2 regions of the Burkholderia multivorans ATCC BAA-247 genome follow, and region 2 is predicted to be linked to the other one. Evidence: predicted binding sites of a transcription regulator. Region 2 holds the regulator's gene; the other holds the start of a gene.

Region 1 (14,538 bases), 1.1 Mb from region 2:
GGATGGACCGCAATCTCGCGTATCGCGACAGCATCGTGCTGTCCGTCCATCCGCACAACGACCGCGGCACCGCGGTCGCCGCCGCCGAGCTCGCGCTGCTCGCCGGCGCGGATCGCATCGAGGGTTGCCTGTTCGGCAACGGCGAGCGCACCGGCAACGTCGATCTCGTCACGCTCGCGCTCAATCTGTATACGCAGGGCATCGATCCGGGCCTCGACTTCTCCGACATCGACGCGGTGCGCCGCGTCGTCGAACGCTGCAACCAGATTCCCGTGCATCCGCGTCACCCGTACGCGGGCGACCTCGTCTTCACCGCGTTCTCCGGCTCGCACCAGGACGCGATCCGCAAGGGCTTCGCGCAGCAACGCGCGGACGCGCTGTGGGAAGTGCCGTATCTGCCCATCGACCCGGCCGATCTCGGCCGCAGCTACGACGCGGTGATCCGCGTGAACAGCCAGTCCGGCAAGGGCGGCGCGACGTACCTGCTCGAGCGCGGGATGGGCTTTACGCCGACGCGCCGCGTGCAGATCGAATTCAGCCACGCGGTGCAGACGCTCGCCGATGCGTCGGGCGCCGAAGTCACCGGGGACGCGATCTGCGCGCTCTTTGCGCGCGAATTCCTCGAAACCGACGGCCCGGCCGCGCGGCACGGCAACGGCGCGCGCTGGCAGAATCGCGAGATCGCAGGCGCGTTCGCGGCCGACGCGGCGCCCGAAGCGGCCGTGCAGCGCGCGGCCGCGGCGTTCGCGGCGGCCGCCGGCGCGACGATCGACGTCGCATCGTGCGAGCACGTGCGCACAGTGGACGGGCGCATCGCCGTGTCGGTCGGCTGCCGCGTCGGCGATGCGCCGCTGCGGCACGGCGTCGGCGTCCATGCCGACGCGTCGTGCGCGGCGCTCGATGCGGTCGTCAGCGCGATCAATCGCTCCACCTGGCAGCACGCGGACCGGCGCGCGGCCGCCTGAGGCACACGACCGCTCGCCTTCGGCGCGAGCGGTGCGCAACCGCCCGTGCGCCGCGCGATCCGCGCTGCACGGGCAACAAAAAGCGGCCCAGAAGGCCGCTTCGGTCGATACATGAAAATGGGCGCGACGCGCGCTCATGTGTCGGTTGCGCACCGCGTCGCCTGCCAGGCCAGCAGGCGCCAGCGGCCCTGCTCCTGTGCCTGGACCGCCGTGTAGGCGATCGGGAACACGAGGCCGCCGTTGTTCGTTTCCATCTCGATCAGCGCACGGCCCGTGACGAGGCAGGTGCCGTCGCCGACGGGCAGCACGTCCTGCGACTGAATCTCGATCTGGCGATAGCGGCGGCGGCCGGCGGCAATGGCGTCGATGAACTGCTGCTTGGTTTCCCGCTTGCCGTTCGTGTGCACGTAGAAGACCTTCTCCGACAGCAGCGCATCGAGCGCCTCGCCGTCCCCGTCGACCATCGCCCGGAACCGATCGCGCTCGAGCGCGCGGATCGCATCGACCACCTTCGTCATCGCCTGACTCCTCGGCAACGCGCACGCCGTGCGCGGGCATGCGGATCAGAAGTTGTACTGCACGTAGAACTGGTGGAAATTTACCCCAGGATTCGGCTCTTTGATACCCGCGTTCGACACATGCTGGAAGCGGTATCCGACCTGATACTGCTGCCGTTCGCCGAATTGCGCGCCGACGCCGACGACGTCCGCGAACTGAAAGGCGGTCGACATCGAGAAGTTGTCGGAAATCGTCGGGTGCGTGAGCAGCCGCACGCCGGCGCCGGCCTCGGATGAACGGCCGGACCTGGCCGGCGCTCTTGATGAAGCGGAACATCGGCGTCGCGCCGAATTCGCCGATATTGCCGTGAATGTTGCCGCCCGTATGCCAGTAACCGACATGGCCTTCCAGCACGAACGCGAAGTGCCATCCGCCGATTTCCCACCAGTTCCAGCCGGGATCCCACACCACGGCCAGATCGGCCTTGTCGATACCGTGGCGATCCGAGAAGCCGCCGCCCGCCTGGATGCCCCAGCGGTCGGCGAAAGCCAGCCCCGATCCGGCGAGCAGGGAGGCCGCGACCGCGGCATGCAGGACGATCCGGCTACGCGGCCGGCGGTTCTTCTTCTTGTTCATCTGACACTCCAACTTTGTGGGTTGAATGGAGCCGGCCGCGCGGCCGTGCTCGAGCGAACTGAATGGTATGGTAAAGGACTTTTCCGATCGGCATCGCGAAGCGAAATTGTTTGCTTCCAAAACTACAAAAATCGAAACCGTCTGCCGATTCGGGTCGCCGGCCGCCACTATCGGAACTCGCGACTGCGCCTCCGGTCGAACCCTAGACTATCGACTCGACTATTTTGATAGATAACCGGGAACTCCGATGTCCGCACGGCCTCTAAGGTATTAGCACTCGGCTCCACGGAGTGCTAAGATTGGCCTCGGAATCTAACCCGAGACCAGGGTTCATCCCTGATTCCAAAGGAGTTTTTAGTGAGCAACGCCCTGACCCTCCCGAATACCCTGAGCCCGACGCCGGCCAAGGCCGAATCGGCAGGCTCGCTGGCGCTCGCAACTCATTCGATGTTGCCGGGTCAGCTTGGCAACATCGATGCGTACATCCAGGCCGTCAACCGCATTCCGCTGCTGACCGCCGAAGAGGAACGCCAGTACGCGACCGAATACCGCGAAAATAACAACCTGGAGGCCGCGCGCCGCCTGGTGTTGTCGCACCTGCGCCTGGTCGTGTCGATCGCGCGCAACTATCTCGGCTACGGGCTGCCGCACGGCGACCTGATCCAGGAAGGCAACATCGGTCTGATGAAAGCGGTGAAGCGTTTCGATCCGGCGCAAAACGTGCGCCTGGTGTCGTACGCGATTCACTGGATCAAGGCCGAAATCCACGAGTACATCCTGCGCAACTGGCGGATGGTGAAGGTCGCGACGACGAAGGCGCAGCGCAAGCTGTTCTTCAACCTGCGCAGCCACAAGAAAGGCATGCAGGCGATGACGCCCGAGGAGATCGACGGTCTCGCGCAGGAACTGAACGTGAAGCGCGAAGAGGTGACCGAGATGGAAACGCGCCTGTCGGGCGGCGACATCGCGCTCGAAGGGCAAGTCGAGGACGGCGAGGAATCGTACGCGCCGATCGCCTATCTGGCCGATTCGCATAACGAGCCGACCGCCGTGCTGGCTGCGCGCCAGCGCGACATGCTCCAGACGGACGGCATCGCCCAGGCGCTCGACGCGCTCGACGCGCGCAGCCGCCGCATCATCGAGGCGCGCTGGCTGCACGTCGACGACGACGGCTCGGGCGGCTCGACGCTGCACGATCTCGCGGCCGAATTCGGCGTCTCCGCGGAGCGTATCCGCCAGATCGAAGCGAGCGCAATGAAAAAGATGCGCACGGCACTCGCCGAATACGCATAATCCGACGATCCCGAACGCATCACCGAAAACCGCTGCCACCCGGCAGCGGTTTTTTTTCGCCCATTCACGGCTTCGGCTTTGCGCGTGCATTTGCCCGTTCTCGAGCATGCTCCGCAAAACCTTGATCTGCCTCAAGTTTTTCCACTGGCTTCGCGACGGTCTGCCGCAGCGCAGCACTCGGCATTGCAAATGCGCGCTTTTAAAATTGGCATATCCCGCGCAAAAGGATTAAAACAGCTTAACAGCCGTCACATATTCCGCATAAAGTCGCGCCAAAACCGCTTTAAATCGTTTCAGGGAAAACGGCATTGATCTCGATCAATCAGGAACCGGCCCGGCCGCGCGGCTGGCGCGCGCGCGTCGTCGCGTGGGCGCACGGCCCGACCCTCGCCCGCGACATCACGCTCGTGCTGATCTTCAAGCTGATCCTGTTGATGTCGCTCAAATACGCATTCTTCAATCATCCGCAGGCTGACCACATGTCGCTGCCGCCTGCCGCCGTCGCCGAGAAGCTGCTCTCGGTACCGGCACCCGCTTCTACCGAGGGAGACCACCATGATAAGTAGCGAAGTCGTCGATCTGTCACGTCTGCAGTTCGGCATCACGGCGCTCTACCACTTCCTGTTCGTCCCGCTGACGCTCGGCCTGTCCTGGCTGCTCGTCATCATGGAATCCGTCTACGTGATGACCGGCAAGCAGGTCTACAAGGACATGACGCAGTTCTGGGGCAAGCTGTTCGGCATCAACTTCGCGATGGGCGTGACGACCGGCATCACGCTCGAATTCCAGTTCGGCACGAACTGGTCGTACTACTCCCACTACGTCGGCGACATCTTCGGCGTGCCGCTCGCCGTCGAAGGCCTGATGGCGTTCTTCCTCGAGTCGACGTTCGTCGGGCTGTTCTTCTTCGGCTGGAACCGCCTGTCGAAAGTGCAGCATCTGATCGTCACGTTCCTCGTCGCGCTCGGCTCGAATCTGTCGGCGCTGTGGATCCTCGTCGCCAACGGCTGGATGAACAATCCGGTCGGCGCCGAGTTCAACTACCAGACGATGCGCATGGAGCTGACGAGCCTGTTCGACGTGCTGTTCAACCCGGTCGCGCAGGTGAAGTTCGTGCACACGGTGTCGGCCGGCTACGTGACGGCCGCGATGTTCGTGCTCGGCGTGTCGTCGTGGTATCTGCTGAAAAAGCGCGACGTCGACTTCGCGCTGCGCTCGTTCGCGGTCGCGGCCGGCTTCGGCCTCGCCTCCACGCTCTGCGTGATCGTGCTCGGCGACGAATCGGGCTACACGACCGGCGAAGTGCAGAAGATGAAGCTCGCCGCAATCGAATCGGAATGGGAAACGCAGCCGGCGCCGGCGTCGTTCACGCTGATCGGCATCCCGAACCAGGAAGCGCAGCGCACCGACTACGCGATCAAGATTCCGTATGCGCTCGGCCTGATCGCGACGCGCTCGATCGACGAGCCCGTGATCGGCCTGCGCGAGCTCGCGAAGCGCAGCGAGGCGCACATCCAGAGCGGCATGATCGCGTACGGTGCGCTGCAGAAGATCAAGGCCGGCGACACGAGCGCCGCGACGCGCGCGCTGTTCGACGAGCACAAGCAGTATCTCGGCTACGGGCTGATGCTCAAGCAGTTCACGCCGAACGTGACCGACGCGACGCCCGCGCAGATCGAAGCGGCGGCGAAGAAGACGATTCCGCCGGTCGCGCCCGTGTTCTTCTCGTTCCGCATCATGGTGTTCCTCGGCTTCCTGTTCCTCGCGACCTTCATCGCCGCGTTCTGGTTCTGCGCGCGCCGCCAGTTGCTGCAGGACAACCGCCGCTGGTTCCTGCGCTACGCGGTATGGGCGATCCCGCTGCCGTGGCTCGCGGCGGAATTCGGCTGGGTCGTCGCCGAGCTCGGCCGCCAGCCGTGGACGATCGCGGGCGTGCTGCCGACGCATCTGTCGGCGTCGAGCCTCACGCCGACCGACCTGTACCTGAGCCTGGCCGGGTTCATCGTGTTCTACACCGCGCTGTTCGTGATCGAAATCACGCTGATGTTCAAGTACGCGCGCCTCGGCCCGTCGTCGCTGCACACCGGCCGCTATCACCACGAGCAGGCGGCCGCACGCGAACACGCGGCCGCATGAGCACGCCCCCGCAACGACACAAGGAATCGCTATGGACTATGCAACGCTCAAGCTGATCTGGTGGCTGCTCGTCGGCGTGCTGCTGATTGGCTTCGCCGTCACCGACGGCTTCGACATGGGCGCGACCGCGCTGCTGCCGTTCCTCGGCAAGACCGACGACGAACGCCGGATCATCGTCAACACGGTCGGCGCGACGTGGGAAGGCAACCAGGTATGGCTGATCACGGCCGGCGGCGCGATGTTCGCCGCGTGGCCGCTCGTCTACGCCGCGTCGTTCTCCGGCTTCTACTTCGCGATGCTGCTCGTGCTGTTCGCGCTGTTCTTCCGGCCGGTCGGCTTCGACTATCGCAGCAAGCGCACGGACCCGCGCTGGCGCGCAGGCTGGGACTGGGGCCTGTTCATCGGCGGCTTCGTGCCGGCGCTCGTGTTCGGCGTCGCGTTCGGCAATCTGCTGCAGGGCGTGCCGTTTCGCTTCGATACCGATCTGCGCGTCAGCTATCACGGCAGCTTCTGGGCGCTGCTGAATCCGTTCGCGGTGCTCTGCGGGCTCGTCAGCCTGACGATGCTCGTCGCGCACGGCGCCGCGTTCATCAAGATGAAGACCGACGGCATGATCGCGCGCCGTGCGTCGGTCGCGCTGCGCGTGTCGTCGTTCGTCGCGGTCGTGCTGTTCGCGCTCGCGGGCGTGCTGGTCGCCGCCTATGTCGACGGCTTTCACATCACGCGTGCCGCGCCCGCCGGCACGGTCGCCAATCCGCTGCTGAAGGAGGTCGCGTCCGGCGCCGGGCTGTGGCTCGCGAACTACCGCGACTATCCCTGGATGATCGCGGCGCCCGTCGTCGGCATCGCGGGCGGGCTGCTCGCGACGCTGCTCGCCGGCTCGCGCCGCGAGAAGACCGCGTTCTTCTGCACGGGCCTGATGATCGTCGGCGTGATCCTCACGGCCGGCTTCTCGATGTTCCCGTTCATCATGCCGTCGTCGCTGGACCCGACGAGCAGCCTGACCGTCTGGGATTCGACGTCGAGCGAGAAGACGCTGCTCGTGATGCTATTCGCCGTGATCGTGTTCCTGCCGATCATCCTCGTCTATACGAGCTGGGTCTATCGCGTGATGCGCGGCAAGGTCACGCGTCAGGTGCTCGACGAGAACACGCACTCGATGTATTGAACGCGGCCGGCGCGCGCAGGCGCGCCGCGCCGCTCCCCCGTTTCGCAAGGAGTCGGATCATGTGGTATTTCAGCTGGATTCTCGGGATCGGCGTCGCGCTGTCGTTCGGGATCGTCAACGCGATGTGGCTCGAGGCGCGCCAAAAGCAGCAGGAAGCGTCGGTGCGCGTGGCGCGCAAGTGACGTCGCACAGCAGCGGCGGCGGTCAGGCGCTGCCGCGCGCCGTGCCAAAACAAAACGGCTTGCGATCGCATCGCAAGCCGTTTCCGTTTTGCCGGCCGGCCGCCGATCCGCTATGCGGATGCGGGCCGGCGTCGTCGCGTCAAGCCGGTTGTGCGGCCGCGCCGTCGCCGGCCGACGGCAGGCGTGCGCCGAGCTGCTGCGCGTAGCGCGCAGCCGCGTTGCCGCAGACGATGTGCAGCGTGTCCGACGACACCCATGCGACGTCGAGCGTGCCGAGGCGCTCGCGATCGACCGCCGACGGATCGCGCACGACGACGCGCAAACGCGTGGTCGCGATCGCGTCGAGCGACACGACGTTCGTCGCGCCGCCGAACACCGCGAGCCAGCGTGCGGGCTCCGGATCGAGCGGGCCGGCTGCCGCGCCTGTGGCGGGCTCCGCGACGGCGCCCGCAGGCGCCGTCGCGTTCACGGCCGCGCCTGCTGCGCCGCCGCCGATCGCCGCGCGCATCTCGTCCGCGATGATGTCGGCCTCGGGCCCGATGATGACCTGCACGCTGTTGCCGCCGCGCTTGAGCACGCCGCGCGCACCGATCGACTTCAGCTCCGGCTCCGACACTTTCGCCGGATCGACGACGGTCAGACGCAGACGCGTCGTGCATGCATCGACGACGCTCAGGTTGCCCGCACCGCCGAGCGCCGCGATATAGCGCTGCGCGCGCGGCGCGGCGGCCGCGGCCGTCGCAGCGCCCGCAGCGCCGGCGGCCGGCGCGACGAAGCCGCCGGATGCATACGATTCGCTCGCCGCATCGGCCGATGCCGGCTCGCGGCCCGGCGTCGCCATGTTGAAGGTGCGGATGAAGAAGCGGAACAGTGCGTAATACGCGATGCCGTACGCGATGCCGAGCGGAATCGCGATCCAGCCCTTCGTCGATAGCCCGTAGTTCAGCACGTAGTCGATCGCGCCGGCCGAGAACGTGAAGCCGAGCTTCACGCCGAGGATCTGGCAGATCGCGAGCGACAGCCCCGTCAGCACCGCGTGGATCACGTACAGCACCGGCGCGAGGAACATGAAGCTGAACTCGATCGGCTCGGTCACGCCCGTGAGGAACGACGTGAGCGCCATCGAGAACAGCAGGCCGCCGACCATCGCGCGACGCTCCTTCGGCGCTTCGTGCAGCATCGCGAGACACGCGGCCGGCAGGCCGAACATCATGATCGGGAAGAAGCCGGCCATGAAGGTGCCCGCGGTCGGATCGCCCGCAAAGAAGCGATGCAGGTCGCCGTGCACGATCTCGCCGCCGGCGGGCGGCGTGAAGTTGCCGAACACGAACCACGCGAGCGAGTTGATGATGTGGTGCAGCCCCGTGACGAGCAGCAGCCGGTTCAGGAAGCCGAACACGAACGCACCGATCGCGCCCGCCGTCGTCAGCCACTGCCCGGCCGCATCGATCGCATGCTGGATCGGCTGCCACACGTAGCCGAACACGATGCCGAGCACCACGCATACGAGCCCCGTGATGATCGGCACGAACCGCTTGCCGCCGAAGAACGCGAGGTAGTCGGGCAGCTTGATGTCCTTGTAGCGGTTGTACAGCAGGCCGGCCACGACACCCGCGATGATGCCGGACAGCACACCCATGTTCAGCTTCGGGTCGATGTCCTTCATGATCGCGGTTTCGATCAGATAGCCGATCGCGCCCGCGAGCGCCGCGACGCCGTTGTTGTCCTTCGCGAAGCCGACCGCCACGCCGATCGCGAACAAGAGCGGCAGGTTGTCGAAGATCGCGCCACCGGCATCGGCGATCATCTTGATGTTGAACACGTCCGGCTGCCCGAGCCGCAGCAGGATGCCGGCGACCGGCAACACCGCGATCGGCAGCATCAGCGCCCGTCCCAGGCTCTGTATCTTCAGAAACGGATTCCCGTCCATTCAGTCCTCCAGTCCATTGTCTCGTCGTTGACTTGATTGCTTTCGTAGTAAAACGGGCCGCGAGCCCGCCGCCGACGACTCAGTCGAGCGGCCAGATCTCGCGGCTTGCTGCCCTGACCGCGTGGGCCGAATCGAGCGCGAGCAGATCCTGCGCACGCTGACGGCACAACGCGTAATCGAGACGGCGCACGCGCGCCTTGATGCCCGGCACCGATACCGGATCCACCGACAGTTCGGTCACGCCGAGGCCGACGAGGATCGGCACCGCGAGCGGATCGCCGCCGAGCGCGCCGCATACGCCGACCCACTTGCCGTGCTTTTCCGCGCCGCGCACCGCGAGGTCGATCAGGCGCAGCACGGCCGGATGCAGCCCGTCGGCCTGCGCGGCCAGATCGGCCTGGCAGCGGTCCATCGCGAGCGTGTATTGCGTGAGATCGTTGGTGCCGATCGACAGGAAATCTGCATGCTGCGCGAGCTGATCGGCGAGCAGCGCGGCCGACGGCACCTCGATCATCACGCCGACCTCGATCGGCTCGGTGCGGCCCTGCGCGCGCGCGAATTCGTCGATGCGCTTGCGCAGCCGCACCAGTTCGCCCGCATCGGTGACCATCGGCAGCAGGATGCGCACCGCACCGAACGGCTTGACCGCGAGCAGGCCCTGCAACTGATCGTCGAGCAGATCGGGACGCAGCTGCGCGAGGCGAATGCCGCGCAGTCCGAGCGCGGGATTCGGTTCCGGCGGCAGCGTCAGGTAGTCGACCTCCTTGTCGGCCCCGACGTCGAGCGTGCGGATGATCGCGGTGCGGCCCTGCAGCGCGTCGACGATCGCCTGATAGCTCTGCTGATGTTCGAGCATCGTCGGCGCGGCCTGCCGGTGGATGAACATCAGCTCGGTGCGCAGCAGGCCGACTGCATCCGCGCCGTTGTCGACGGCGGTGTTCGCGTCGTCGAGCGTCGCGATGTTCGCGGCCACTTCGATCGCGCGGCCGTCGGCGGTCGCGGCCGCCGCGCCGGCCATCCGGCGGTTCGCTTCGCGCACGCCGGCCAGACGCTCGCGCTCGTGGCGCGCGCGTTCGACGTCGAGCGCTGTCGGCGCATGTTCGAGCCGCCCGGCGCTCGCATCGACGACGACCTGCGTGCCGTCCGGAATCGCGTACAGCGCGTCGCCGACCGCGACGAGCGCCGGAATGCCGAGCTGCCGCGCGATGATCGCCGCATGCGAGGTCGCACCGCCGCGCGCCATCACGAGCGCGGTCACGCGCGCGCGATCGAGCGACGACAGATCGGACGGCGTGAATTCCTCGGCCGCGAGCACGGCCTCGTCGGGCAGCGCGCGTACCGCGCCGCTCGTGTGGCCGAGCGCGCGCAGCACGCGCTTCTCGATGTCGCGCAGGTCGGCCGCGCGCTCGGCGAGCAGCGCGTCGTCGAGCTTCGACAGCGTGTCGATCTGCGTGCGGATCGTCGCGCGCCAGGCGAAGCCCGCGCTCTTGCCGAGGCTGATCAGGTCGCGCGCCGCGTCGATCAGCGTCGGATCCTCGAGCAGCACGCGGTGCACCGCGAAGATGCCCGCTTCGCCGACCGCGCCGCGCGCCGATGCGCTGCGCACGGTGCCGTCGAGTTCCGCATCGACGGTCTTCAGCGCCTGATCGAGACGGCGGCTTTCCGCGGCCGGCGTGCCGGCGGCCTGTTCGGGCGGCACGATGTCGGCGTCGTCGAGCCGCACCAGCGTGCCGACCGCGATGCCGGGCGCCGCGCAGACTCCGGCGAGCGTGTTCGGCGCGAGCGGCGCGCCGCTGCGGTTCGCGACCGGCTGCGGCGCCGGCGACGTCAGCCGCGCCGGCTTTTCCTCGGCCTCGCCGTGCGCTTCGCGCAGCAGCTCGGCGGCAACCGCATCGACGGCCTGCTGCGCATGCGCGCCGCGGCCGACGAGCACGACCGTCGCACGTTCGCCCGCGCCGAGACCGAGCAGGCCGACGACGCTTTCGATCGGCGCCTTGCGGCCGTCGAAATGCACTTCGACGTGCGCGTCGTGCCCGCGCGCCGCTTCGCGCGCACGTGCGGCCGGCCGTGCATGCAGGCCGCCGGGCTGCGTGAGCACGAGCTCGCGCCGCACTTCGTTCATCGCGGCTGCGCCCGCCTGCGCGGCTTGCGCGGCGGCCTCGCCCTTGCCGCGCAGCGTGAGCAGCGGCGTCTCGCCGGCCGTCGCGAAACCGCTCGCGCGCTCGATCACGTCGAACGCATCGGAATTCGCGATCGCGATCACCGATACCAGCGAATGCGCAGTGCGCGCGACCGCGTCCTGATCGAACTCGATCAGCAGGTCGCCCGCTTCGACGCGCGCGCCGGCTTCGACGCGCGCGGTGAAGCCCTGCCCGTTCAGCTCGACGGTGTCGATGCCGATGTGCAGCAGCACTTCCGCGCCGTGCGGCGTCGTGATCGTCACCGCGTGCCCCGTGCGCGCGAGATGCGACACGATGCCCGCGCACGGTGCGACCAGCTTGCCGGCAAGCGGATCGATGCCGATGCCGTCGCCGAACATCCCGCCGGAGAACACCGGATCGGGCACGTCGGCCAGTGCGACGATCGGCCCCGTCAGCGGGGCAAGCAGGACGATCTGATCGTGGGTGGAACTCTTCAACTGGGACTCCTCGGCGCGTCTCATCGGCTGTCTCGGCTATCAGTGCGTTTCGGTGACTTTGTTCAGGTGGCGCGGCGTGTCGGGATTGCGGCCGCGCGCGACGGCAAGCTCGGCCGCCATCACGTAGAACGAAAGAATGGCGGCGATCGGGTCGAGCGCCGGATGGGCGGACGATGCGAGCGGCAGCGTCGCGCCCGGCGTGCCGGCGGGCGCCGCGACGAGCACGGCCGCGCCGCGGGCACGCATGTCGTCGGCGAGCTGCAGCAGGCCGGTCTGCTCGGGGCCCGGCGGCGCGAACACGAGCAGCGGGTAGTCGCGGTCGATCAGTTCCATCGGGCCGTGACGCACCTCCGCGCTCGAGAACGCCTCGGCCTGGATGCCGGACGTTTCCTTCAGCTTCAGCGCGGCTTCCTGCGCGATCGCGAGGCCGAGGCCGCGGCCGATCACGATCATCCGCTCGACGCCGGCGAGCGCGTCGACGGCCGGCGACCAGTCGAGCGCGCCCGCCTGCGCGAGCACGTCGGGCAGCCCGCGCAGCGCCGTCATCAGTGCGGCGTCGCGCTGCCAGAACGCGACGATCTGCGCGGACAGCGACAGCATCGCGATGTAGCTCTTCGTCGCCGCGACCGACAGCTCGGGGCCGGCCAACAGCGGCAACTGATGCTCGCACGCGTCGGCGAGCGGCGACGGCAGCACGTTCACGGCCGCCACCGTGCGCGCGCCGGCTTCGCGCAGCGCGGTCATCGTATTGACGAGATCGGGACTCTTGCCCGACTGCGAGAACGCGATCGCGAGCTGGTCCTGCACCTTCAGCGGCGCCTGCTGCAGCGTCGCGACCGACATCGGCAGCGACGCGACCGGCACGCCGAGGCGGCTCATCGTCAGGCTCGCGAAATAGCTCGCGGCATGATCGGAGCTGCCGCGCGCGACCGTCAGCGCGACGGCCGGCGGATGATCCATCAGCTGGCCGGCGAGCGCTTCGACGCGCGTCGTGTCGGCAAGCTGCGCGGCGACGACCCGGGCGGACTCGCGCGCTTCGTTAAGCATATTCGACAATCGATTCTCCTTCGACGTAGGTCGCGGTGAGGTTCAGGTCGCGATCGAACACGACGAGGTCGGCCCACGCGCCGCGCTCGAGGCGGCCGCGATCGGCGAGACCGAGGTAGTCGGCCGCATAGCGCGACATCCGGTTCGACACGTCGGCGATCGGCAGACCGAGCGACACGAGGTTGCGCAATGCCTGGTCCATCGTCAGCGTGCTGCCGGCGAGCGTGCCGTCGGCGAGACGCACGCCGCCGAGGCACTTCGTCACGTGCTGGCTGCCGAGCCGGTATTCGCCGTCGGGCATGCCGGTCGCCGACGTGCTGTCGGTCACGACGTACAGTCGCGGAATCGCGCGCAGCGCCGCGCGGATCGCGCCCGGATGCACGTGCAGCAGATCGGGAATGATTTCCGCGTATTCGGCGTGCGCGAGCGCCGCGCCGACGAGGCCGGGATTGCGGTGATGGAGCGGCGACATCGCGTTGAACAGGTGCGTGAAGCCGCACGCGCCGTGCTTGAGCGCTGCGACGGCATCGTCGTACGTCGCGAGCGAGTGGCCGAGCTGCACGCGCACGCCGCGCGCGGCCATCTCGCCGATGATCTCGATATGGCCGGCGATTTCCGGCGCGAGCGTGACGACGCGGATCGGCGCGATCGACAGATACTTCAGCACTTCGTCGAGCACCGCCGACACGGCGGCGTCCGGCTGCGCACCGAGCTTGCCGGGATTGATGTACGGGCCTTCGAGATGCACGCCGAGCACGCGTGCGCCGCCGGGCGTGCGCATGCGCGCCGCGGTGCCGAGGTTCGCGACAACTTCCATCAATTCGTCGCGCGGCGCGGTCATCGTCGTCGCGAGCAGGCTCGTCGTGCCGAATTGCGCGTGCGTGCGCGCGATCGTCTCGATCGCGTCGCCGCCTTCCATCACGTCGGCGCCGCCGCCGCCGTGCACGTGCAGGTCGATGAAACCGGGCAGGATGTACGGCGCGTCGTTCTTCGCGGGATCGGCGGGCGCGCCGTCGAGGGTGGTGATGCGGCCGTTCTCGCTGTCGAGCGAGCCGTGTATCCAGCCGTCGGGAGTCAGGATGTTGCCAGTCAGCATGACGTTCTCTTGAGGATCGGGTGACGCGGGCATCCGCGTCGTGATGTGCGAATCGGTTGCATGTCGGCGCGCAGTGTCGCGCGTCAGCGTTTCAGTTCGGCGACGAAGTCGTAGTAGTCGTCGCGGCAATACGTTTCGGTCACTTCGATCGCGCGCTGGTCGGCACCGTAGCCGATACGCGTGATCACGAGCAGCGCGGCGCCCGGCTTCACGGCCATCCACTTCGCGATCTCGCGCGTCGCGTTGACCGCGCGAAAGTGCTGCAGCGCGCGCACCACGTTCATGCCGCGCGCTTCGAGGTATTCGTACAGCGACGCGCCGAGCGCGAGCGGATCGGGCACGACCGCGGCCGGCAGCGTCGAATGCTCGACGGCCATCACGATGCCGTCCGCGCGGCGCAGCCGTTCGAGCCGCGCGACCGTCGCGCCCGGCGCGAGACCGAGATGCGTGAGCTCCGCGCGCGTCGCCGCGCGCAGCCGGCGCTCGAGCCAGACCGAATCGGGCATGAAGCCGCGCTGGCGCATCTTCGCGGTGAAGCCGACGAGCCGCGACAGCGGATCGGCGACGCGCGGCGTGATGAAGCTGCCCGCGCCGCGCGAGCGCCTGATGAGGCCCTGCTCGACCAGCAGCGCGAGCGCACGTCGCGCCGTGATCCGCGAGACGCCGACCGACGCCGACAGCGCGCGCTCCGACGGCAGCGCCTCGCCGGCCCGCCAGGTGCCGCCGTGAATCGCGCCGGCCAGCTTGCGGGCGAGCTGCAGATAGAGCGGCGTATCGCTGAGCGGATCGGGCGCCAGTTCGGACCAGCCGGTTTCCATGTGCCTCCGGGTGTCGGACGACGACCGCGAGCCGTCGAAAGTGAACGCATTATATAACCACCATAATACCAGTCAACGAACTGGTATTAGCGCGTCGAAAATCGCCGGGAGCCTTGCCCGGCAAGCGGTTT
Region 2 (14,538 bases):
TCGTCCATGTACGCGATGATCGACGGCGTGGTGCGCGCACCTTCCGAGTTCTCGATGACCTTGACCTGGTTGCCTTCCATCACCGCGACGCACGAGTTCGTGGTGCCGAGGTCAATACCGATGATCTTTCCCATTTTTTCCTAATCTCCAGAAATGCTTGTTTGCTGCGCGAAACCGGCCGTTTTGGGCCGGTTTCGCGCGCCGAATTCAACTCTGTTCCCGAAATGCGTCCGGCGGATCCGTTTTCAAGACCTGACGACCGATGCGGATATTAAATTTTTTCAATCGCCGCGCGAAGCAGGATCGTCCTCCGCGGGCGCCGACGCGGCGATCTTCGCGCGCGCGGCGGCGACCGCCGCCTGGAACTGCGCGAGCCCGTGCCAGCCGGTCGCGCGGCCCAGCCGCTTGCTGCGATGGAAGAAGAACCAGGTCGGCACGCCGTGCAACCCGAAGCGGCGCCCCAGCTCGCGATGTTCGTACACGTTGCAGTGGAACCACTTCAGGTCCAGCGCGCGGATCGCGTCGGGCTGCGCGAGCATCGCCTTCTTCGCGATCTCGCAGTTGAAGCAGTCGACGCCCCAGAAGAACACGACCGCGAGCGCGTCGCCGGCGCCGGCGATGCCGGCGTCGAACGTGTCGGCGGACAGCGGCTGCATGCCGAACGCGTCGAACGCGGCCGGATCGACGCCGGCGGGTAGCATGGCGACGCCCTTACTTCGGCTGCGCGACCGTCACGAGCGCGGGACGCAGCACGCGGTCGGCGATCGTATAGCCCTTTTGCAGCACCGTGACGACGGTGTTCGGCTCCTGATCGGCCGGCACCATCGAGATCGCCTGATGGCGGTGCGGATCGAACTTCTCGCCGACCGGATTGATCGCGACGACGCGGCCCTTCTCGAGCGCGCTCGTCAGCTGGCGCAGCGTGAGCTCGACGCCTTCGCGCACCTTGGCGATGTCGCCCGACGTGTCGCCGACGGCGGCTTCGAGGCTGTCGAGCACCGGCAGCAGGTGCTCGGCGAAGCTTTCGATCGCGAATTTATGGGCCTTCGCGACGTCTTCCTGCGCGCGACGGCGAACGTTCTCGGTCTCGGCCTTCGCCCGCAGGTAGCTTTCCTGCAGCTCGGCGACCTTGGCTTGAGCCTCGGCGAGCGCCGCGTCGGCTGCTTCCGCGGCGGGAGCCGCGTCTTGTGCCGCCTGCGTCTCGCTGCCGTTTTCTTCGGCCGATTGGGATGCCGGGTTCTCTTGCGTGTTTTCCATGTCGCTGAAAGTCGATTAGAGGTTGAAGCCAAATCGGCAACCGCCGGCCGTATGACCGAAGGTGCCGCACATTGCTGGTGCAGATAAGGGCGAAAACCGCGGTTTCAAGAGGGAGATTCGCCGGAATTCGCGCGTGCGGCGAAACAACGAAGCGGTTTGCCCCGCATTGCGCGCATCGGCCGCCGAATCGCGCGAAACGGCCGGTAACAACGCTTACCGGGGAAGTACTAGCCCGGCACTGTGCGCTGCACTACACTCGTTTCAGGCGTCGGGAAAAGCGCGTTTACCCTAGCTCCCGCCGCCCGATCTCCGCCTGGCGCCATTTTCACCCGTCTTTTCGAGGGGAGTACCGTGAAACTGACCTTTGCGATATCGGTGGTCGCGCTGGTACTCATCGCCGGCACCACCACCATCTGTCTGTCGGGCGCCGTGACCGACCGCACGACCGAATACGGCAGCGTACGCGCGACGTTCGATCAGCTGTTCAGCGTCCACCGGACAGTTTGTCGATGATGCGGCGGTCGCGCTTCGTCGGCCGGCCATGCAGCGCGGCCGCCGGCTCGCGATACGTACGCCGCCGCTCCAGTTCGGCGAGCCGCTCGGCGCGCCCTGCTTCCGTTTCCGCATAGAGCGTCTGCGCGACGCTGGCCGGCCCGCGCACGTCGCAGACGCCCAGCACGGCAATGTGCCAGACGATGCCATCGATCGCAATCTCGACCTCGTCGCCGACGCGCACTTCCTTCGCCGGCTTGACGGCCGCGCCGCCGATCTTCACGCGCCCCTTGTCGACCGCATCGCTCGCGAGCGAACGCGTCTTGAAGAACCGCGCGGCCCATAGCCATTTGTCGATGCGCAGCTTCGCGCCGGGCTCCGTCGAAATCCTGTAGTTCATCCGTTCACCGTTTCGGGTTGGGCGGTCCGCACGGGCCAGCCCTGCAGATTCTCCGCGACGATCTCGCCGAGCGCGCCGATCCACGCCGGCGCGCCGTTCAGGCACGGAATCCGGTGGAACGACTGGCCGCCGCCCGCGATGAACGCGTCGCGCACTTCCATGCCGATCTCCTCGATCGTCTCGAGGCAGTCGGCCGTGAAGCCCGGACAAAACACGTCGGCGCGCCGCACGCCGGCCTCGCCGAGCTCGCGCAGCGTCGGCGCCGTGTACGGTTGCAGCCATTCGGCCTTGCCGAAGCGCGACTGGAACGTCACGCGGCATTCGATCGTCGAGAGCCCGAGCGCAGCCATCAGCAGCGCGCCCGTCTGCTGGCACTGGTCGTGATACGGATCGCCGAGATCGAGCGTGCGCTTCGGCACGCCGTGAAAGCTCAGCACGAGCTTGTCGCCGGCCGCGAAATCGGGCCGGCCGTGCTGCGCCCAGTAGTGGCGCACCTGCTCGGCGAGCGCGTGGATGTAGGCCGGGTGGTCGGCATAGTGGCGCACCGTGCGCACTTCCGGCTGGTTGCGCATGCGCGCGAGCGCCGCGAAGGCGGCGTCGAACGCGGTGGCCGTCGTCGATGCCGAATACTGCGGATACATCGGCATCAGCAGCACGCGCTCGACGCCTGCGCGCTTGAACTGCGCGAGCGCCTGTGCGATGCCGGGGCTGCCGTAGCGCATCGCGTAGTCGACCAGCACGTGATAGTCGTTCGACGCGAGCAGGTGCCGCACGCCCTCGGTCTGACGCTCGGTGTACACGCGCAGCGGCGAGCCCTCCGGCATCCAGACCGCCGCGTACTTCTTCGCGGATGCCCGGCCGCGCAGCGGCAGGATCAGCGTGCGCAGCAGCACCTGCCAGACGGGCTGAGGGATTTCGACGACACGCGGATCGGACAGGAATTCGGCAAGGTAGCGCCGCACCGCACGCGGCGTCGGCGCGTCGGGCGTGCCGAGATTGATCAGCAGCACGCCGACGCGGTGGGCAGCCGCGACGCTCGAAGGCGGCTCAAGGTCGAAACGCATGGGCAAGAGCGTGCTCGAGGCACGAAACCGGATGGCTTTTAATTATAGCGGGGTGCGGATGTCGGGCCGCGCGGTCGAACCGCGGGAGACCGGCCCGGCGCGCAGATCAGCCGGGGCGCAGGCCGGCCGCGACGATCGATCCGCCGCCCACTAGCCGTCCGGCCGACTGGCGGCGCGGCGCCCGCGCGCCGATGATGGCGGAACGCGCTCGCGCCGGCTATTGCTGGCTCAGCGTCAGCGACAGCAGGCGCGCGGTGATGTCGACGATCGGGATCACGCGGTTGTACGCCATCCGCGTCGGCCCGATCACGCCGAGCGTGCCGACGATCTTGCCGTTCACCTCGTAAGGCGCGGTGACGACGCTCATCTCCTCGATCGGCACGAGCGTCGATTCGCCGCCGATGAAGATCTGCACGCCCTGGGCGTGGCTCGACACGTCGAGCAGTTGCAGGAGGCCCGTCTTTTGGTCGAATACGTCGAACAGCTTGCGCAGCCGCGCCATGTCGGACGACAGGTCCGCCACCTCGAGCAGGTTGCGCTCGCCGGAAATCAGCACCGTGTCCTCGGTGTCGGGCACCTCGGTGCTCGCCGTCACGGCCGCGTGCATCAGCGCGGTCATGTCGCCGCGCAGCTGGTCGATTTCGTCGCGCAGGCGCCGGCGCACCTCGTCGAACGACAGGCCCGCGAAATGCGCGTTGATGTAGTTCGACGCTTCGGTCAGCTGCGACGGCGAATAGTCGCGCGGCGTCGCCAGCATGCGGTTCTGCACGTCGCCTTCCGGCGTCACGATGATCAGCAGGATGCGCTTTTCCGACAGCCGCATGAACTCGATCTGCTTGAACACGTGGCTGCGGCGCGGCGTCAGCACGACGCCGGCGAACTGCGACAGGTTCGACAGCACGCTGGCCGCGGCGGCGACCACCTTCTGCTGCGGCTCGCCGGCCTGCAGCGTGCTCTGCACCTGCCGCGCGACGGCCGCGGCGTCGATCGGCGTTTCGACGGTCAGCATCGTGTCGACGAACAGCCGGTAGCCGCGCGGCGTCGGCACGCGGCCGGCCGACGTGTGCGGGCTCGACACGAGGCCGAGCTCCTCCAGATCGGACATCACATTGCGGATCGTCGCGGGGCTCAGCTCGAGCCCCGAGTACCGGGACAACGTGCGCGATCCGACCGGCTGACCGTCGGCGATATACCGTTCGATCAGGGTTTTCAGGAGGGTTCGTGCGCGAGGATCTAGCATGGTGGAAAATTTTAGCGCAACCGCGCGAGCGCGGCGAGTGGCCGCAAGCGCTGTTGCGCGGCGGCGTCCGATCCGGCCCCGCGGCGGCACGACGGTTCTTTTCGGCATCGAGCTATGGTGTAATGCCGGCATGAAAACCGGTAATCTGTTCAACACCGTCGCGCTCGTCGGCCGCAGCAACACGCCGGGCATCGCCGAGCCGCTCGCCACGCTCGCCGCCTGCATCGCGAAGCGCGGGTTCGAGGTCGTGTTCGAAGGCGACACCGCGCGCGAGATCGGCATCTCGGGCTATCCGGCGCTGACGCCGGCCGAGATCGGCGCGCGCGCCGACGTCGCGGTCGTGCTCGGCGGCGACGGCACGATGCTCGGCATCGGCCGGCAGCTCGCGCCGTACCGGACGCCGCTGATCGGCATCAACCACGGCCGGCTCGGCTTCATCACCGACATCGCCGCGGCCGACATGCAGGCGCTCGTCCCCGTGATGCTGTCGGGCAAGTTCGAGCGCGAGGAGCGCTCGCTGCTCGAGGCGCGAATCGTCCGCGACGGCGAACCGATCTACCACGCGCTCGCATTCAACGACGTCGTCGTGAACCGCAGCGGCTTCTCCGGGATGGTCGAGCTGCGCGCGTCGGTCGACGGCCGGTACATGTACAACCAGCGCTCCGACGGCCTGATCGTCGCGACGCCGACCGGCTCGACCGCATACGCGCTGTCGTCGGCGGGCCCGATCCTCCATCCGCAGCTGCAAGGCATCGTGCTCGTGCCGATCGCGCCGCACGCGCTGTCGAACCGGCCGATCGTGCTGCCGGACGATTCGAAGATCGCGATCCAGATCGTCGGCGGGCGCGACGTCAACGTGAACTTCGACATGCAGTCGTTCACCGCGCTCGAACTGAACGATACGATCGAGGTGCGCCGCTCGAAGCACACGGTGCCGTTCCTGCATCCGATCGGCTACAGCTACTACGCGACGCTGCGCAAGAAGCTGCACTGGAACGAGCACGCCTCGAACGAAGACGACAAGGCGTCCTGACGCGCCGCCGCCCGACACCATGCTCCGCCACCTCTCGATACGCGACTTCGTCATCGTCGCCGCGCTCGATCTCGAATTCGACGCCGGCTTTACCGTCTTTTCCGGCGAAACCGGCGCCGGAAAATCGATCCTGATCGACGCGCTCGCGCTCGCGCTCGGCGAGCGCGCCGACGCGAGCGTCGTGCGCACCGGCTGCAGCCGTGCCGACATCACCGCCGAATTCACGCCGCACGACCGTGTCGCGCGCTGGCTCGACGAACACGCTTTCGACGCCGAAGACACCGTGATGCTGCGCCGCGTGATCGACGCGAACGGCCGCTCGCGCGCATTCATCAACGGCACCAGCGCGACGCTCGCACAACTGCGCGAACTCGGCGAGATGCTCGTCGACATTCACGGCCAGCACGCGCACCAGTTGCTGATGCGTCCCGACGCGCAGCGCGAGTTGTTCGACACGCACGCGGGGCTCGTCGCCGAGGCCGCGAACGTCGCGCGCGCGTGGCGCGTCTGGCGCGATGCGACGCAGGCGATCGACGCGGCGAAGGCGCACGAACGCGAGCTGCAACTGGAACGCGAAAAGCTCGCATGGCAGCTCGCGGAGCTCGACAAGCTCGCGCCGCAGCCGGGCGAATGGGAAGAAGTGAGCGCCGAGCACAAGCGCCTGTCGCATTCGGCGAATCTGATCGAGGGCGTGCGTGGCGCGCTCGATGCGCTGTCCGAATCGGACGACGCGATGCTCACGCAGCTCGGCGCGATCGTGTCGAAGCTGCGCAGCCTCGCCGATTACGACGCCGCGCTCGGCGACGCGCTCGCGTCGCTCGAGCCGGCCGAAATCCAGCTGCAGGAAGCGGTCTATTCGCTGTCGCACTACGCGCAGCGTCTGGATCTCGATCCCGACCGCCTCGCGCAGGTCGAAATGCGCCTCGACGCGCTGCATTCCACCGCCCGCAAGTTCCGGCTGCCGCCCGACACGCTGCACGAGGAACACGCGGCGCGCCGCGCGCAGCTTGCCGCGCTCGACGCGGCGGCCGATCTCGGCGCGCTCGAAGCCGCGCAGGCGAAGGCATGGGACGCGTATCTGGCCGACGCGAAGCGCCTGTCGAAGGCGCGCGCGCAGGCCGCGCAGGCGCTCGGCACCGCGGTGACGGCCGGCATGCAGGAACTGTCGATGGCAGGCGGCAGCTTCGAAGTCGCGCTCGTGCCGCTCGCGGACGGCGGCCCGCACGGGCTCGAGCAGATCGAATTCCGCGTCGCCGGCCACGCCGGCGTGCCGCTGCGCCCGCTCGCGAAAGTCGCGTCGGGCGGCGAGCTCGCGCGGATCAGTCTTGCGCTCGCGGTGATCGCGAGCGCCGCGAGCCCGACGCCGACGCTGATCTTCGACGAGGTCGATACGGGTATCGGCGGCGGCGTGGCCGAAGTCGTCGGCCGGCTGCTGCATCAACTCGGGCGCGACCGGCAGGTGCTGTGCGTGACGCACCTGCCGCAGGTCGCGGCGCGCGGCGACCACCATTTCCAGGTCGCGAAAGGCAGCGACGAGCACGGCGGCACCGTGTCGACCGTCGTCGCGCTCGACAAGGCGAGCCGGATCGAGGAAGTCGCGCGGATGCTCGGCGGGCTCGAGATCACCGCGACGACACGCAAGCACGCGAAGGAAATGCTCGCGGCCTGACGCTGCGGCGCGGCAAGCACGCCGGCGCCGCAGCGCCGTGGCGGCGGGCGGACCGCACGCACGCGCGCCTGCTCCGCCGACGCGTTTACTTATATAGAAGCGCCGCCCGCCCGCGCACGCCGCCGCCCATCAAACGCCCGTTTCAAGCGCACCGAACACGCGCGTCCACAGCGCGATCACGGCCGCGCGCTCGTCGGCGACGAGCGCCGGCTCGACGCGCGCCTTCTCCATCCCGTCGAGCCGCAGCTTGTGCTGCAGCTTCCGGTACGTGCGGTACGCCGCGCCGACGCGCTCGGCCTCGTCCTCGCCCATCAGCCCGAAGCGCGCGACTTCGCGCAGCAACGCGATATTGCCCGTGTTGCGGATCAGTTCCGGGTCGCTCGACGCGTGCAGCAGCACCCAGTACTGGACGATGAACTCGATGTCGACCATGCCGCCGCGGTCGTGCTTCAGATCGAACAGCTCGGTCTGGTTCGGGTGCCCGGCGAGCACCTTGGCGCGCATGTCGACGATTTCCTTCGCGAGGACGTCCGCGTCGCGCGGCGTCGTCAGCACCTGCCGGCGGATCGCCTCGAACGCCGCGCCGATCTCCGCGTCGCCCGCGCTGTAGCGCGCCCGCGTCAGCGCCTGGTGCTCCCAGACCCACGCGGTGTTCGCCGCATCGCCTTCGCGCAGCTGATAGCGGCGGAACGCGTCGAGGTCCGTCACGAGCAGCCCGGCCTCGCCGTTCGGCCGCAGGCGCAGGTCGATGTCGAACAGCGCGCCGGCGCCGGTGGCCGTCGTCAGCCAGGTGATGAGGCGCCGCGTGAACGTGGTGTACACGTCGGCCGAGCGATCGTCCGGATCGTCGTACAGGAAGATCAGGTCGAGATCGGATGCGTAGCCGAGCTCCTTGCCGCCGAGCTTGCCGTACGCGATCACCGCGAATTTCGGCACGTCGCGGTGACGCTTCGCGAGCTGCGACCAGACGACTTCGATCGTGACGTCGAGCACCGCGTCGGCGAGCTCCGACAGCCGGTCGCTGACGTGCTCGACCGACAGCTGCCCGGCCAGGTCGATCAGCAGGATCCGGAATACCTCCGCGTGCTGCGCATGCCGCAGCAGGTCCATCTGCTGTTCGGGACCGTCGGCGGCGGCCAGGCGCGCGCGCAGCGCGTCCTTGAACGCCGGCCAGTCGAACGGGCTCGCAATCGCTTCGTCGTCGAGCAATTCGTCGAGCAGCTGCGGGTGGCGGATCAGATAGCCGCCGCCCCAGCGCGTGGCGCCGAGCACCGACAGCACGCGGTCGAGCGCGGCCGGATATTCGGTCAGCAGCGCCAGGTAGACGCCGCGCCGGCTGACCGTCTCGAGCAGGTCGAACAGGCGCACGATCGTGTCGTCGCGGCGCGCGGCGTCGATTTTCGGTGCCGCCTCGAGCGCGCGCTGCGCGACGCTGTCGAAGCGCTGACGGCTTTTTTCCGGCAGGCCCGTATAGCGCGACGACTGCCATACCGCGCGCAGCCGCGCGAGCATCGCAGCCGGATCGGCGAAGCCCAGGCCCTCGAGGCGCGCCGTCAGCGCGTCGTCCTCGCCGTCGTCGGCGAGTGCGCCGCTCCAGATCCAGGTGGCCGCCGTGTCGTCGCCGGCACTGCACGGGCCGCCGCCCACCTTGTCCGCGAAGATCTGGTCGAACTGCGCCTCGACGAACGTGCGATGCGCGTCGAGCGCCGTCATCAGCGCCGCGTAGTCGGCAAAGCCGAGCGAGGCGGCGAGCGCCGCGCGCTCGTCGGGTTCGACCGGCATCGCGTGCGTCTGCGCGTCGTTGCGGTACTGCAGCCGGTGCTCGAGCGTGCGCAGGAAGTTGTACGCGTCAGTCAGGCGCGCACGCACGTCGTCGGCGATCAAGCCGCGCGCCTGCGCGTGCGCGAGCACCGCGAGCGTGGGCCGCACGCGGAACCCCGCATCCTGGCCGCCGCGGATCAGCTGGAACACCTGCGCGCTGAACTCGATCTCGCGGATGCCGCCGCGGCCGAGCTTGATGTCGTCGGCCTTGTCGGGCCGCATCGACGCGCGGCGCGCGGCTTCGTGGCGAATCTGCTGATGCAGCGAACGGATCGCGCCGATCACGCCGAAGTCGAGATAGCGCCGGTACACGAACGGCTTCACGATCGACTCGAGCTGCGACGCGAGCCGCCGCGCCGCGTCGCTGTCGCCTTCCGACACGAGCCGCCCCTTGATCCAGGCGTAGCGCTCCCACTCGCGCCCCTGCACGTAGAAATACTCTTCGAGCATCCCGAGGCTGCATACGAGCGGCCCGGAATCGCCGTTCGGGCGCAGCCGCATGTCGACGCGAAACACGTAGCCGTCGGCCGTGACTTCCGACAGCACGCCGATCAGGCGCCGGCCGAGCCGCGTGAAATATTCCTGCGTGGACAGCGGCGCGCGCGTGCCGCCGGCCGTCTCGCCGTCGTCCTCGTAGACGAAGATCAGGTCGATGTCGGACGACACGTTCAGTTCGCGGCCGCCGAGCTTGCCCATCCCGACGACGCCGAGCACCACGCGCTGGCCGTCGGCGCCGCGCGGCTCGCCGTACAGCGCCTCGAATTCGGCCGACAGCAGCGCGAGCGAGCGCTGCACGGCGAGCTCGGCCAGATCGGTCATCGCGCCCGTCACCTCGGCGACGCTCGCGAGCCCGCGCAGGTCGCGCTCGGCCACCGCGCCGAACACCTCGGTGCGCAATTGCCGCAGCGCGCGCTTCAACTGTTCGTCGGTCGGCACGGCCGCGCCGGCCGGCGGCACGCCGAGCAGCGCGGTGAGCCGTTCGTCCTGCTGCGCGCGCGTAAGCGGCGCGTCGGCCCAGCGGGCGATCTGCTCGACGAGCGCCGGACGCGCGGCGGCCGCGCGCGCGAGGTAACGGGAATAGGACGTGCTGATCAGGGCGGAAGCGTCGGTCATCGAGAAGCAGGCCTTGCGGTCGGGCCGGCCGGCACGCGCGTGCATTCGATGCGCGTTGCGAGCCGGCCCCAATGGACAAGGCGCGGCATCGCGGACGCGCCGCGCCCGTGCGACGCCGCGCGCCGGGAGGCCCGCGCCGCGCCGCCTGGCGGCCGCCGGCACGAACCCGTGTGATACATTTCAACGTCAGTTTGCAAAACTACCATATCGCCGCCCGTCCGCCGCATGTCCGACCGTCAGGAATCCGCCGCAGCAGCGCCCGAAGCGGCCACTCCGAAGCACGATCATCCGGTGCTGCGTCGCGTGTTCAAGGTGACGCTGGCGGTCGCGATCGGCACGTACTTCGTCGCGTGCGGCACGTTCCTCGGGCTGCGCTACGTGCTGCTGCCGCGCATCGACGAATTCCGCCCGCGCATCGAGCGCGCGGTGTCCGACAAGCTCCACGCACAACTGTCGATCGGCAAGCTGTCGCCGCACTGGTCCGGCATGCAGCCGGGCGTCGAAGTCACCCGTCTGACGATCCGCGGCCGCGACGGTCAGGTCGCGCTGTCGGTACCGCACGCGACGGCTGCGCTGTCGTGGATGTCGCTGCTGCGTCTGTCGCCCGCGCTGTCGAGCCTGATCGTCGATGAGCCGGACCTCGTCGTCGCGCGCGCGGCGGACGGCTCGCTGAGCATCGCGGGCGTCGGCGTCGCGTCCGCGCACGGCGGCAACGACACGTTCGGCACCTGGCTGCTGAAGCAGGAAGCGATCGTGCTGCGCGGCGGCACGCTGCGCTGGCGCGACGCGCAGCACGACGCGCCGGAACTCGCGCTGTCCGGCATCCGGCTCGCGGTGCTCAACGACGGCCGCCTGCACAAGGCCGCGCTGCAGGCGCCCGCGAACGGCACGCTGCTGCTCGGCCCGCTCGATTTCCGCGCGCGCTTCACGCACAAGGCGCTCGCGCCGATCGGCAAGCCCTCGAACTGGACGGGCAACGCCTATCTGTCGACGGGCCCCGTCGATCTGCAGACGCTCGCGCGCTATGTCGACATGCCGCTCACGATCCATGCCGGCCGGATCGACAACGCGATCTGGGCGACCTTCAGCAACGGCCGGCTGCGCTCGGCAGGCGGCGACCTGCAGGGCGCCGACGTCGCGCTGCGCGTGCGGCCGACGCAGCCGCGCCTCGACGTGCCGACGGTCGGCTTCCGCTGGGATCTCGCGCTCGATCCGGGCCGCGACTACACGCTGCATCTGACGCACTTCAACGCGGAACTGGGCCAGCCGCCGCTGCCCGACGGCACGCCGCTCGCGCGTTCGCTCGCGCTGTCGACGCTGAAGGCGCGCTATCGCGTGCCGACGGCCGATCAGGGCCAGCTGCTCAGCGTCGTCGGCGATCGCGTCGATCTCGGCATCCTCAGCGAATTCATCCGCGGGCTGCCGCTGCCCGCGCGGCTGCGCAACGAGCTCGTCAAGATCGACCCGCGCGGGATGATGTCGAACTATCACATCGAAGTCGAACGTGCGAAGCCCGCGCGCGCCGACCTCGCCGACGAGGAGCGCCGCATGGGCGCCGCGCCGATCGTGCGCTACCGGTTCCTCGGCGATCTGCAGGGCATCAGCTTCGCGGCGCAGGAGCCGCCGCCGGGGCTGTCGGCGCGCGGCCACCCGCGTGCCGGCCTGCCGGGCGTCGAGAACCTGTGGGGCCGCGTCGACGCAAGCGAGACGGGAGGCACCGCCGAGTTCGACACGATCGACGCGGCCGTCACGGTGCCCGGCGAGTTCGACGAGCCGCGGCTCACGTTCGACAAGCTGCGCGGCCGCGCGAACTGGACCATCACGCCGGCGCCCGGCGAAAAGCACGCGCGCGTCGACGTGAATGTGCCCGATCTGTTCGTCGCGAATCCCGACGCCGAGATCGCGGTGTCGGGCACCTACACGAATCCGGGGCACGGCCGCGGCTCGCTCGACCTGCGCGCCGATTTCGCGCGCGCGTCGGTCGCCCGGATTCCGCGCTATCTGCCGACGGGGATGTCCGATCACCTGCGTGCCTATCTCGGCCACGCGCTGCAGGACGGCCGCGTGACGAAGGGCGCGTCGATCGTCGCGCGCGGCCCGCTCGACAAGTTTCCGTTTCAGCATGAGCCGACAGCCGGCGTGTTCCGGATCGTCGCGCCGTTTACGGGCGGCCGCTTCGAGCCGACGCCGTACCCGCCGCGCACGCTCGCGAACGGCACGCCGAGCGTGTGGCCCGCGCTCGACGGCATCGACGGCGTGTTCGAGCTCGCGCAGAACAAGCTGCGCTTCGACATCGACCGCGCGCATTACAAGCGTGTCGCGGTGACGAAGGTCGCCGGCCGCATCGACGACCTCGGCCACCCGAGCGACTCGCCGCTCGTCATCGAAGGCCACGCGCAAGGACCGCTCGCCGACCTGATCGATTACGCGGACAACAGCTCGCTGGGCGCGATGAGCGATCGCGTCGGCGCGCGCATCGACGCGCAGGGGCCGGCGTCGCTCGCGCTGAAGCTGACGATTCCGCAGCACGTCGCGCATCCGCATACGCGGATCGAAGGCGCGCTCGCGTTCGGCGGCAACACGCTGTCGGCGGACGGCGTGCCGCCGCTGTCCGCGCTGCGCGGGCAGGTGCGCTTCACCGAAACCGGCGCGTCGCTGCATGCACTGTCGGGCCGCTTCCTCGGCGGCCCGGTGCGCGCGAACGGCCGCTTCCAGTCGCACGGGCCGTACGCCGTCGACGTCGACGGCAAGCTCGCGCTCGACGCCGCGCGCCGGCTGAATCTGCGCGGCGCCGCGGCGGCGCTGCTCGAACACGTGAGCGGCGACGCGCCGTACCGGATCGCGGTGCGCGGCGCACCGGGGCGCCTGCCGGACATCGCCGCGCAATCGGATCTGACCGGCGTCGCGCTGAACTTCCCCGCGCCGTTCGCGAAGCCGGCCGGCACGACGATGCCGTTCCGTTTCACGCTACAGCCGGCGCCGCAGACCGACGGCACGCGCCTCGAGCACGCGGACCTGACGCTCGGCCCCGTGTCGGCGACCTATCTGCTCGATGCGGCGCGCGGCGCGCCGCTGCGTGCCGTGCGCGGCGCGATGGGCATCCACCGCATGCCCGACATGCCGCAGGAAGGCGTCAGCGCGGCGGTCGACGTCGACGCCTTCGACGCGGACGCCTGGATCGCGCTGGCGCGTACCCTGCGCGCCGAGACGCCGCGCGCGACGCAGCCGCCGGCGGCGTCGCGCGTCGATGTCGCGAGCTTCGCGCCGAAGCGCTTTGCGCTCCACTTCGGCACGCTGACGCTGCTCAAGCGCAACTGGGAAAACGTGATCGTCGGCGCGTCGCACGTCGACGATCTGTGGCAGGCCAACATCGCGTCGAACCAGGTGTCGGGCTACCTGTCGTGGGCGCCGGGCGGCGGCCACAACGGCGCGGGTGTGCTCAACGCACGGCTCGCGAAGCTCGTGATTCCCGACAGCGCGCAGCACGATCTCGTCGGCCGCGCGATGAACCTGCCGACGCCGACCGATCGGCCGATGCCGTCGGTCGACGTGATCGTCGACCAGGTCGTCGCGCGCAACCACGACATCGGCCGCCTAGTCGTCAACGCACGCAACGTCGACGAGAACGGCACGCCGGTCTGGCAGCTCGACCGCCTCACGCTGACGAACCCGGACGCGAAACTGAGCGCGACGGGCAACTGGCGCACGTCGCGGCGCGCGCTCGCGCGCGGCGTCGACGAAAGCGAGGCGCCGCGGCGGTCGGTGTTCGACTTCCGGCTCGACGTCGACGATGCGGGCGCGCTGCTCGATCGCGTCGGCCTGCCGCGTACGCTCGCGAAGGGCCAGGGTTCGGTGACCGGCAAGGTCGGCTGGCGCGGCGGCCCGACCGCGGTCGACCTGCCGTCGCTGAACGGCCAGATCGCGCTCGACCTCGAGCACGGGCAAATCCTGAAGGTCGATCCGGGCGCCGCGAAGCTGCTCGGCGTGCTGAGCCTGCAGAGCCTCGCGCGCTTCCTGACGCTGAATTTCCGCGACGTGATCGGCAAGGGACTGCCGTTCGACAAGATCACCGGCACCGCCCGCGTTTCGAACGGCATCGCGCGCACCGACGATTTCGCGATGACGACCGCACCGGCGAACGTGACGGTGCGCGGCGCCGTCGATCTCGGCACCGAGACGCAGGATCTCCATGCGCACGTCGCGCCGAAGGTCGGCGCGGGCGCGGCCGCGATCGCGGCGGCGGTGATCAATCCGCTGCTCGGCGTCGGCGTGCTGGCCGCCGACTTCGCGCTGTCGCAGACGCTGCAGCACGCGTTCGCGCTCGACTACGCGATCACCGGATCGTGGGCGCATCCGCACATCGAGCGGGTGCGGGGCGATCAGGGTAAGATGAATCGCGATGCGGCCGAGGCGCCCGGCCACTGAGCCGCCTTCGCCGCCGGGCCGCAC

The links. The regulator HrcA, encoded in region 2, represses chaperone genes, less so after heat shock. The targets are predictions, from matches to a motif close to TTAGCACTCNNNNNNNNNGAGTGCTAA.
Region 1: a site for HrcA is predicted at 2,370-2,396, ahead of rpoH (RNA polymerase sigma factor RpoH). Genes of this name have one in related genera too.

What each region holds. Positions count from the first base shown of each region.
Region 1 covers NZ_CP009832.1:3,129,619-3,144,156, forward strand. The annotation lists gene leuA (2-isopropylmalate synthase) at 1-965, shown strand, start outside; gene NP80_RS27010 (nuclear transport factor 2 family protein) at 1,100-1,483, opposite strand; partial or broken gene NP80_RS27015 (acyloxyacyl hydrolase) at 1,529-2,099, opposite strand; gene rpoH (RNA polymerase sigma factor RpoH) at 2,457-3,392, shown strand; gene cydP (cytochrome oxidase putative small subunit CydP) at 3,701-3,958, shown strand; gene NP80_RS27030 (cytochrome ubiquinol oxidase subunit I) at 3,948-5,528, shown strand; gene cydB (cytochrome d ubiquinol oxidase subunit II) at 5,560-6,696, shown strand; gene cydX (cytochrome bd-I oxidase subunit CydX) at 6,756-6,878, shown strand; gene nagE (N-acetylglucosamine-specific PTS transporter subunit IIBC) at 7,018-8,808, opposite strand; gene ptsP (phosphoenolpyruvate--protein phosphotransferase) at 8,888-11,470, opposite strand; gene NP80_RS27055 (SIS domain-containing protein) at 11,486-12,493, opposite strand; gene nagA (N-acetylglucosamine-6-phosphate deacetylase) at 12,486-13,589, opposite strand; gene NP80_RS27065 (GntR family transcriptional regulator) at 13,673-14,407, opposite strand.
Region 2 covers NZ_CP009832.1:826,166-840,703, reverse strand. The annotation lists gene dnaK (molecular chaperone DnaK) at 1-134, opposite strand, end outside; gene NP80_RS16280 (thioredoxin family protein) at 282-701, opposite strand; gene grpE (nucleotide exchange factor GrpE) at 712-1,257, opposite strand; gene NP80_RS31435 (hypothetical protein) at 1,609-1,770, shown strand; gene NP80_RS16270 (RNA-binding S4 domain-containing protein) at 1,742-2,149, opposite strand; gene hemH (ferrochelatase) at 2,146-3,213, opposite strand; gene hrcA (heat-inducible transcriptional repressor HrcA) at 3,431-4,453, opposite strand; gene NP80_RS16255 (NAD kinase) at 4,584-5,486, shown strand; gene recN (DNA repair protein RecN) at 5,506-7,155, shown strand; gene glnE (bifunctional [glutamate--ammonia ligase]-adenylyl-L-tyrosine phosphorylase/[glutamate--ammonia-ligase] adenylyltransferase) at 7,285-10,089, opposite strand; gene NP80_RS16240 (YhdP family protein) at 10,315-14,514, shown strand.